DNA from 2 places in the Acetobacter zythi genome. Region 2 is predicted to be linked to the other one. Evidence: riboswitches for the same ligand, from Rfam matches in the RefSeq annotation. Region 2 holds a riboswitch; the other holds the start of a gene.
The links. Region 2 has a riboswitch for cobalamin ahead of AABE20_RS09685 (hypothetical protein). Riboswitches for the same ligand answer to the same signal wherever they lie in the genome.
Positions count from the first base shown of each region.

Region 1: it holds a riboswitch for cobalamin, as region 2 does, so the genes downstream of both, AABE20_RS05525 (aromatic ring-hydroxylating oxygenase subunit alpha) here and AABE20_RS09685 (hypothetical protein) in region 2, are expected to answer to the same signal.

Region 1 is NZ_CAWUEO010000010.1:11,924-16,341, reverse strand. Features, by position in the region: gene AABE20_RS05535 (methionine synthase) at 1-618, opposite strand, end outside; gene AABE20_RS05530 (DUF1852 domain-containing protein) at 646-1,629, opposite strand; cobalamin riboswitch at 1,989-2,220, shown strand; gene AABE20_RS05525 (aromatic ring-hydroxylating oxygenase subunit alpha) at 2,548-3,642, shown strand; gene AABE20_RS05520 (hypothetical protein) at 3,639-4,040, shown strand; gene AABE20_RS05515 (hypothetical protein) at 4,154-4,418, shown strand, end outside.
Region 2 is NZ_CAWUEO010000023.1:219,424-223,841, reverse strand. Features, by position in the region: gene AABE20_RS09700 (GlcG/HbpS family heme-binding protein) at 1-313, opposite strand, end outside; gene AABE20_RS09695 (IclR family transcriptional regulator) at 408-1,133, opposite strand; gene AABE20_RS09690 (LysE family translocator) at 1,242-1,949, opposite strand; gene AABE20_RS09685 (hypothetical protein) at 2,035-2,475, opposite strand; cobalamin riboswitch at 2,514-2,725, opposite strand; gene AABE20_RS09680 (histidine phosphatase family protein) at 2,781-3,341, opposite strand; gene AABE20_RS09675 (esterase/lipase family protein) at 3,466-4,418, shown strand, end outside.

The DNA.
Region 1 (4,418 bases), on a different contig from region 2:
GCATTTCAGTCCTTCAATAGCCCGCTCCAAAGTGGCGATGCCCCAGTCATTGACCTCATCAAAAAAAACATTGAAGGCAGGCTCATCGAACTGGATGATGTCGACACCAGCCGCTTCCAGTTCTTTCGCTTCCTGATTGAGAATTTTGGCGAATTCGCAGGCCAGTTTTTCGCGGCTTTTGTAGTGGCCATCATGGAGCGTGTCGATCATGGTCATGGGACCGGGGAGCGCCCACTTGATGGGCTTCTTCGTCAGCGTGCGTAAAAACTTCGCATCCTCGACAAAAACAGGCTTCTCGCGCGTTACAGCGCCTATGACTGATGGCACGCTCGCATCGTAGCGGTTGCGAATTTTGACCGTCTGGCGATTCTCGAAATCTACACCATTGAGATGTTCAATGAACGTCGTGACGAAATGCTGACGCGTTTGTTCACCGTCACTGACGATATCGATCCCAGCGCGGTCCTGATCGTCCAGTGTCAGGCGTAGCGCATCCTGTTTGCCTTCGACCAGTTCCTCTCCGTGCAATTTCCAGGGCGACCACAGGGTCTCAGGCTGTGCGAGCCATGAGGGTTTGGGCAGACTACCAGCCGTTGAGGTGGGGAGCAGTGTTTTCATGAGAGATGACCTTGTCTTTCTGATGGATCAGCCGGCGTCACTGGCAGACCACTGTTCGAGGATATCGTGATATGGCCAGATGAAATTTTCTTCCGTATATTTTCCCTGAGCGGTTGCCAGTTGGCTCCGCTCTTCCCGGTCGTAGACAATTCGGGTGTTTGAATAATCCTGATGATTCAGGCTTGGCTGATAACAGTCAGCCGCCGCAGAATTGGCATTGTAAATTTCAGGACGGTAGACCTTCTGAAAAGATTCCATCACGCTGATGGTGCTGATCAGTTCAAGGGCAGAATAGTCAGACAGCAGATCGCCAAAAAAATAGAAGGCCAACGGTGCAGCACTATTGCGCGGCATGAAATAACGAACCTGCATACCCATTTTTTGAAAATACTGGTCTGTCAGGGAAAATTCTCGCTGCTCATATTCAACGCCGAGAACAGGATGCTGATTTTCCGTCCGATGATAGGTACGATTGGTCGAAACACTGAGGCAGATGACTGGCGGTTTTTTGAAATTCTGCTTGTAAGCAGACGAGTTCATAACGCTTTTAAAGAGATTTCCATGTAAGTCCCCATAGTTATGGGGGACACTGAATTCGGCTTTCTCTTTATTGTAAGCCGGTAACAACACGCTGAAGTCGTAATCCCGCACATACGAGGAAAAACTGTTCCCGGCGAGGCCCTCTATCCGTTTGTTGGCGTTTTTATCAACAATTGTTGTGTAGAGGACTTCGATCAGAGGAAAGCTGCCGCTTTTGCCAGAAAAGGCGAGATCCATCTCGACAGAAACGATTTCAAGTTCAAGAGTGTAGCGATCTCTGTTGGCATTATCCCAGTGCGCCAGATCATTGAACCGGTTGTCGATCATGCGCAGCACGTTGCGCAGGTTTTCCTGACGGCTTTCCCCTCTCGCCAGATTGGCAAAATTGGTCGTAAGGCGCGTCCTGTCAGAAGGATGATAGTTCTCATCGAAGCGGAGCCTATGGATACTGAATGTCGAGTCCTGAATCATTGTGGTCCTGTGTCCCTTTTCCACCCCAATCCAGAATGAGGACAATGGTGATGCATGGCATCCCCAGTTTGGCTTCTGCCTCTCTCAGGCGGTGGTGGTCATCGTCATCGCAGCTTTATGCCTGAACGTATCCGTGAGTAGAAATGATTTGATTTCATAAACACATCAATTTTGTTCATGGTAAAATGTGGCGGCGTTGTCCCCGGAAAGAACGACACCGGAAACTGATCAGCGCACTGTTTGTCTTCGGGAAATCAGGTCAATCAGACGCATGGTCTACATACGAAAAACTGATATCTGCCTTCCGCCGCTCCATGATGTTCCAGCTTGCACTCTGGATGCGTTTGGCGGCATGGTGCAAAGGCAAACGCTTCAATGGTCCCGCGCGAGCGGGTTAATAGGGAACTCCGTTATGTTCTGGTCAGACATTCGGCCAGAAGCAAAGTCGGAGGCTGCTCCCGCAACTGTAGGCGGTATGTCACTGGTTCGTTCACTTTGAACGTGAACCACTGTTCTCATAGGAACGGGAAGGTTGGAACCGGTTGGCCATGATCCGTGAGCCAGGAGACCTGCCATTGCTCAGCCACCAACCGTCGGGCGGGATGACCGAAGGGAGGAGAGAATATATGCCTGTCTGCCTTATGCCGCGGTCGTTCCTGATGAATCAGGCGGTGGCCTCTTGTCCGGACACGGTCTTCTGCTCTGTTATTCCTGACCGATATATGGACAACGCTTTTGTGCTGCTGACAGCATTGATCCGTTAGAAACTTTCGGTTCAGCCGGCGGACACTGACGCATTCTGTCCGGTAATTGATAACGAGTTATACCTGCTCAGACAAAATGCGAGAGACGACATAACGCTCCATGACTTGGGTTGCGTTGTTTCCTTTGCGCTGAGCCAGTTGAAGTGTCGAGGTAATGGAAAACGAGCTCCACCAAATTTCAGACCATTCAGCGTGCGCGGTACAGATTGATTTAAGACGTGTCAGAACCAACCCGGATTTCTGGTATCCTGTCGCCTGGTCCCGTGAATTGGGAGGGGAAAAGGCAATCGATGTCCGGTTTGCAGGACAGCATATCGTCATCGTACGTCCTAAAAGCGGCGTTCCTTATGCGCTAGATGGCCTGTGCGCCCATCGGCAGGTTCTGCTTGGCAAAGGAAAGGTTTGTGGTGACCAGATAAGCTGTCCCGCTCATGGTCTGAGATATAATCGGGACGGCCAATGTGTTTCGCCCAATGTTTCTGCCGAAGCGCAATGTCTGCGTCTCAAAAGTTGGGCCTGTCGCGAAAAAGACGGGCTTATTTTTGTTTTCATGGGGGATCAGTCTCTTGCAGAGATTGTCCCGCTCCCTGACTTTCCAAGGGTGAGAGATACGCGTTATCGCACGCGACGTTTCGGGCAGATGGTGAACTGTCATTACAGTTTCATGCATGAAAACCTGATGGATATGAATCACCAGGTCCTGCACAGTCGGTTGGTCGGAAAAATGAAGCCGCGGTTTCTGGGAATGGACCACGGTGATGATTTTGTTGAAGCCCGCTACACCTTTGCACGAACCGGCGGCAAACAGCCTTTGAGTGAGGCGCTGATCTACGGCCAGAGACGCCGTGATGGTCGGGATTTTGCCTATCGGGACGTCATGACCATCAGGACACACTATCCCTATCAGAGCCTGCGTATTGAAACGCAGGGGATTGAGGAACCCGTGATGGAGTTGTGGATCTCGTATGTGCCACAGGACCGTGAGCAAATGACCAACCGTGTTTTCGGTCTGTTGTCGATCAAACGATTGAAAGTGCCTTTTTTACTGGATCTTGCCTGGCCAATACTGGTCGCATTCACGGAGCGCGTCTTCTTTGAAGATCGCGAGATTGTCGAGCTGGAACAGGCGGCATGGAAAGACCTCGGTGGAGATCACAATCGGGAAGTCTTTCCTGTTATCAATCAACTTCGCAATCTGCTCAGGCGATGTGGTCAGGCACCGGAAAGCGCAGAAAAGGCAGCACTATGAGATTGCCTTTTATAGCACCACCTTCCCACGCTTTTCATCCTTTGCTGGAAAAGATCATTCTTCTGGCGCCTGATCGAACCTGTGTCATTTCTTTACTGGGGACAGATGCAGTTTTACCTGAAGAAGAACAATTGCAGCAGAATGGCTATGATCTTTTCCAGATGACTGTTTCCAATCTACCAACAGACCATCAGATGCGTGGTGACTATCTGGAAGCACATTTCAGGCCGCTTCTCGACACAGCGATAGAAATGGCGATGGCGCTGACTGACAGGCCAGCGCATGTGCAGGAAGCAAGTTACGTGCAAACCTATATAGCGGTTCAGAATCTGATTGGTGCACAGAAAGCTGCGATGGATCTGTATTGTCGTGTGCAAGTTGTATCAATATTTTCATGATTTTCCTTGTTACGCCCTTCTCCTTTGTTTCAGGGCGAGAGGGTCGACGTCAGTCAGTGGATGCAAGCTGAAACTATGATTTCCTGAAGAGTTTGAGCCAGAGGAGACAGGTCATGAGTAATGTTATGGATTTCCCCATCCAGAACGGGGCGGCCAGGTCCTATCTGGCTGCGAAAGATCTCACAAAAGAACAGTGCCGTTTTATTCTCTCTCTACCGATAAATGGTGAATATGGCATTCCCAGAGCGGATCGCGGCGCCATCCGTGGATCATTGATATTGATGGGATATGTCGCGGCCGGGTTTTCCGCACGCTGGGGCAGTGCTGCCGCTCGCCTTACCAGTCGAGGACGCATCGTGCATCGGAAATTGATGTCTG
Region 2 (4,418 bases):
ACGTGCCATCCGCAGCTTTAAGCACAAGGCCACCACCAAAACTGGCCATGCCACCATTGGTGTTTTCCAACGTATACGCACGGCCATCCGGACGACCAATTTTTGCAAAATCCGCGCTATCCATCTGGAACAGGGCCGCCGTACGCGCCTTTTTGCTGGCAACATCCACAGCACCCAGAATTGTGCCTTCCATACGCAGGAAGGCAACAGGCCACGCCGCTGCATCCAAAATGGAAATGCAGACATTCACGCCCATCCGCTGCGCCTCGGCATGTGCTGCCTCCAGCATGGCGGTTGCTATTGTTGCTTTCATGGTCCTTACACCTCTTTTGCATAAAGGGGTGTACGTTAGCCCGACTGCTGGAGAAGGGAATAAGCAAAAGAGGGCAAAGCTTATTTATTCAATATTATTGAACATTGAGTTGTTCGAGCGCGCGCATCATCATCCATGCAAGCCTCATCAACCTGTGTTGCGGAAACCTCGCGGGCGGGCCGGTCAGGCACAGGCTTGCCCTGACCTCCCCATTCTCGCGCCACGGAATGGCAACACCGTTCAGCCCCGGCCTGTATGCCTCCATATCCAACGCATAGCCTTTTATGCGGACATCCTCGATCCTGCTCAGCACATCCACATCCAGGGCATTGGCTCGGGTTGCCAGCACCCGCTTACCCAACCCCGGCACACAGGCCAGAAACACCCACCCAACGGCTGACCCTTCCAGATTTTCGCGCCGGGGCATGGTGGCCAGAGCAGGGCAAAGCCCGTTGGGGTCTACAATATCCAGATACGTCGCCTGATCCCCGCTGGGGACCGCCAGCCATGCCGTGGCGCCACTTTTGTGCGCCATAGCCTCCAGCACCGGGCGCAGGCGGGCGCGCAGCAGGTTGTCATCCCCCGCAATACGCGCGAGGTTGAGGATGCGCCCACCCAGATGATACCGCATATCTCCCGACCGGCGCTGGACGTATCCCAAATGGTCCAGCGTTTGCAAAATATTGTGTACTGTTGTTTTGCCTATGCCAGCAATACTGGCAATCTGCTGCAAACGCGCACCACCACCCTGCTGGGCAATAATTTCCAAAATGGCAGCAGAGCGCTCTATGGACTGAATGAGCTTTGGCGTTTTGCTCATGGCGTATTCCTGTTGCCAAAGGGGTTTAGCACATCCCGCCCATATTATACCGTGCGCCCTACAAGTTCATCAGGGCTGAACGCCACAAAACCTTCCGGTGCGGTCCTATCAGGCGGGAAGACCGCTCAGGGCCAGCCTGAGTGCAAAATAGAAGAACACGCCCCCCGTCAGCATATCCAGTACGCGCACAACCTTGGGGGTGGACAGAACACGACCAAGGGAAAACGCCAAACAGGCCAGAGCCGCATACCATGCCACAGCCATAACCACCTGCACCCCCGCCAGCAGCAAGGAATAGCTGACACGCTCCACACCTGCGGGAATAAACTGGGCAAAGGCTGTCAGGTCAAACACACCCACCAGTGGGTTCAGGCAGGTTGTCAGCAAACCGCGCTGATACCCAGCCCCCATACTGGTAATCTGGCGCGCCTGCGCGGCCCCCTCCGCCTGATCATGAACGCCAGCAGAGGGCATAAGCAGGCGGATACCCAGATAAGCCAGATAAAAAGCACCAGCCCATTGGAGCGCCAGATACAACGTGGGGGATGCCGCCACCAGTGCACTGACCCCAAACGCCGTGCCAACACCCCATATGGCCAGCCCCGTGCCGGTACCTAGAGCCGCCCCCAAGGCCGCCTTATGCCCGACATTCATGCCCAGACGGATAACAAGAGCGGTTTCGGTCCCCGGTGTCAGCACCAGAACACCCCACGCTGCGGCAAAGCTCAGTATGGGCAAAAACGTATGGGGCATAACCTGATCCTGCTCTGTATATCGGGCAACATAGGCCACCATGCGGGCCATAATGGCCAACATGGAAGACGGCCCATGTGTAAAAGAGAACAGGAAACAAAAAAAGCCCGAGGCAGGCCAATAAAAAGGCCGCTATGGCTCCCCAGCCTTACCTGCCGCCATACAAATCCATGGCCATACGGCGTGCCCCCACAAGGTGCTGTACAGCCACATAAGCCATGACCATGGCATGCCCGGACACAGTCTTTTCCGCCCCGCTCCGCCCCGGCGCAAAACGGGCTTGCATGACCAGACTTTGCGTCTGCTCCAGCATTATACGGAACTGTGCCTCAAGCTGCTGCCCTCTTGCACGGTAAGAGGCGGGAAGGTCACGCACGAACAGCCCGAACATATGTGCCCCGGCCTGTTGCAAGGCGGCCTCTTCCGCCAGTGGTGTAGCATTCCCTAGCAGGGCCAGAACCTCGGCCCTGTCCGGCGCACTCCGCAGCACATGGTGCAACAGTGGATGCTGGCCGTCCGCCCCGTACGCTGATCGGGTGGAACATGGGGGAAAATACGGGTTAAAACCCGGCATAACATAACGTGACATCAGTCATCTCAGCCCCCGGTCGGCCCCGCCCGGTGACATGGCATGCAAAGACGAAGGCAGGTCTCCTGACTTGCAGATACGCCTTGCACCCTGCCTTCCCGGTTATGCACCAGTGGCTGCCCCTCAGTTGGGGCAACGGGTGTGGGCTTCTGCCTACAGTTGCGGGTACAGTCTCCGACTTGCTCCATAATGGCGCTGACGGTGTTCCCTTTTCATCCGTTCGCACGGAACCTTCGACCAATGGGGTCAGGCTATAACCCCATGCACCAACTGCCGCGAGCAAAAAAAAAGGAAGCGGCCGCTCCCTACACCGGAGCACCCAGCATACCCACGCGCCACCGGCCGGCGTGGCAGGTCAACAGGCTATAACTCAGGGGCGGCACATCCACCCGCGCGGCATGGGCCAGACCCACAGGACCACCCGGATACAACACGTGCAAAACCAGATTCCGCACAACAGCAGGGCGTGCCAGCACCACTGCAACGGGCGGAGTCTGGCTGAGGCTACCCAACCAGAGGGCTATCCTTTGGGAACTGCCAGCAAAACTTTCCCCCCCGGGTGGGGCAAATGTTGCATCGGATAAAAACGCAAGCTGTTCCGCTGGCCCCAGCACTTGCAAGCTTTGACCAGACCATAAACCATAATCTCTGTCCCGTAGGGCCGGTTGTGGTTGCAGCATATGCCCCTCAGCACCAGGTGCTGTAACATCTGGAGCATAATACACGGTAAGCTGGCTGATGGATGGCAGGTAAGCCGCCACTTTTTGCTGGTCATAGCCATTTGCAACCTGCTCGGCCCCATTCGGCAGTTCCCCTTTACGCACAGCCGGGGGCAACTCAGACGCACAGCAAAGCAGCTTCAACACACCAACCTTTCCTGCATTGGCCCTTGGTCCAGGGGCATCGCCATAACTGCGCAATTTGCCAGCATGGCGCAGACACCCTACACCATCAGACATTATTTGACCGCGATTTCAAACCGAGAATCGGATGCCCTCCCCTCCCCGCCTTTTATCCAGTGCTCTGTGTTCCCGTTTTTCATGGGTAGCGCTCTGTGTGGCTTTTTCTGGCTGTGCGGCCCCCATTACCGTGCAACGCCTGAGCCTGACGGACAGCTACAAGGAACGAAGCCAGAGCACGCTGAGCGGGCAGACCCTGAGCAACACCACCCGCATTGTGCTTGAGCGCCAGAACCTGTTGCCCAAATGGAAAAAAAATCCGGCACAGGCTTTGGCCATCCTGCGCGCCAGCACACAGGCGCAGTTTTATACACCCGATCTACAGGACCAGCTTTTTGCTCTGGCGGAACTGCACTACCTTATGGCCCGCCAGAACACGGACCGTACGGCTTTTATGGCTGCCGCGCTTTATGCCTACGCCTACCTGAACCCCGATGGGCCAGAACACGCAAAACCCAACCCGTATGATGTGCATTTTCGGCAAGCCTGCGACATATATATGTTTGGCCTGACCGAAGCGCTGGGCAACCCGGTTAATGTGACACCGCAACGCTGGACGCTGCCATTTGGAACACTCGACCTGTCCACCGACCCCGCGCAGACACAATGGTATGGCTACACCCTGACCGACTTCCGCCCCACCGCACGCCTGTCTGTGCGTGGGATCAAAAACATTTATCGCAAGGCGGGGCTGGGGGAACCTCTGGCCGCGGTTCCACGCCCACCGGCCAATAGCCAGATTTCCTTTTCCATTACCGACAAGCTGCGTATTCCCGTTAACCTTCTGCTGGACATTCCCACCCCCCGCCAGCAGATTTTTACAAACCAGATTTCTGGGCGCCTGACACTGGCAACCATTGACAGAACATCCAGCCTGCCCACAACAGACGGCGTTATTCCCCTCCAATATGACCAGACCGCCTCCCGCGCGATCAGCCTGAGCAATGCGGTGGACTGGTCTGTGGAATACAAGGGTTTTCTGGA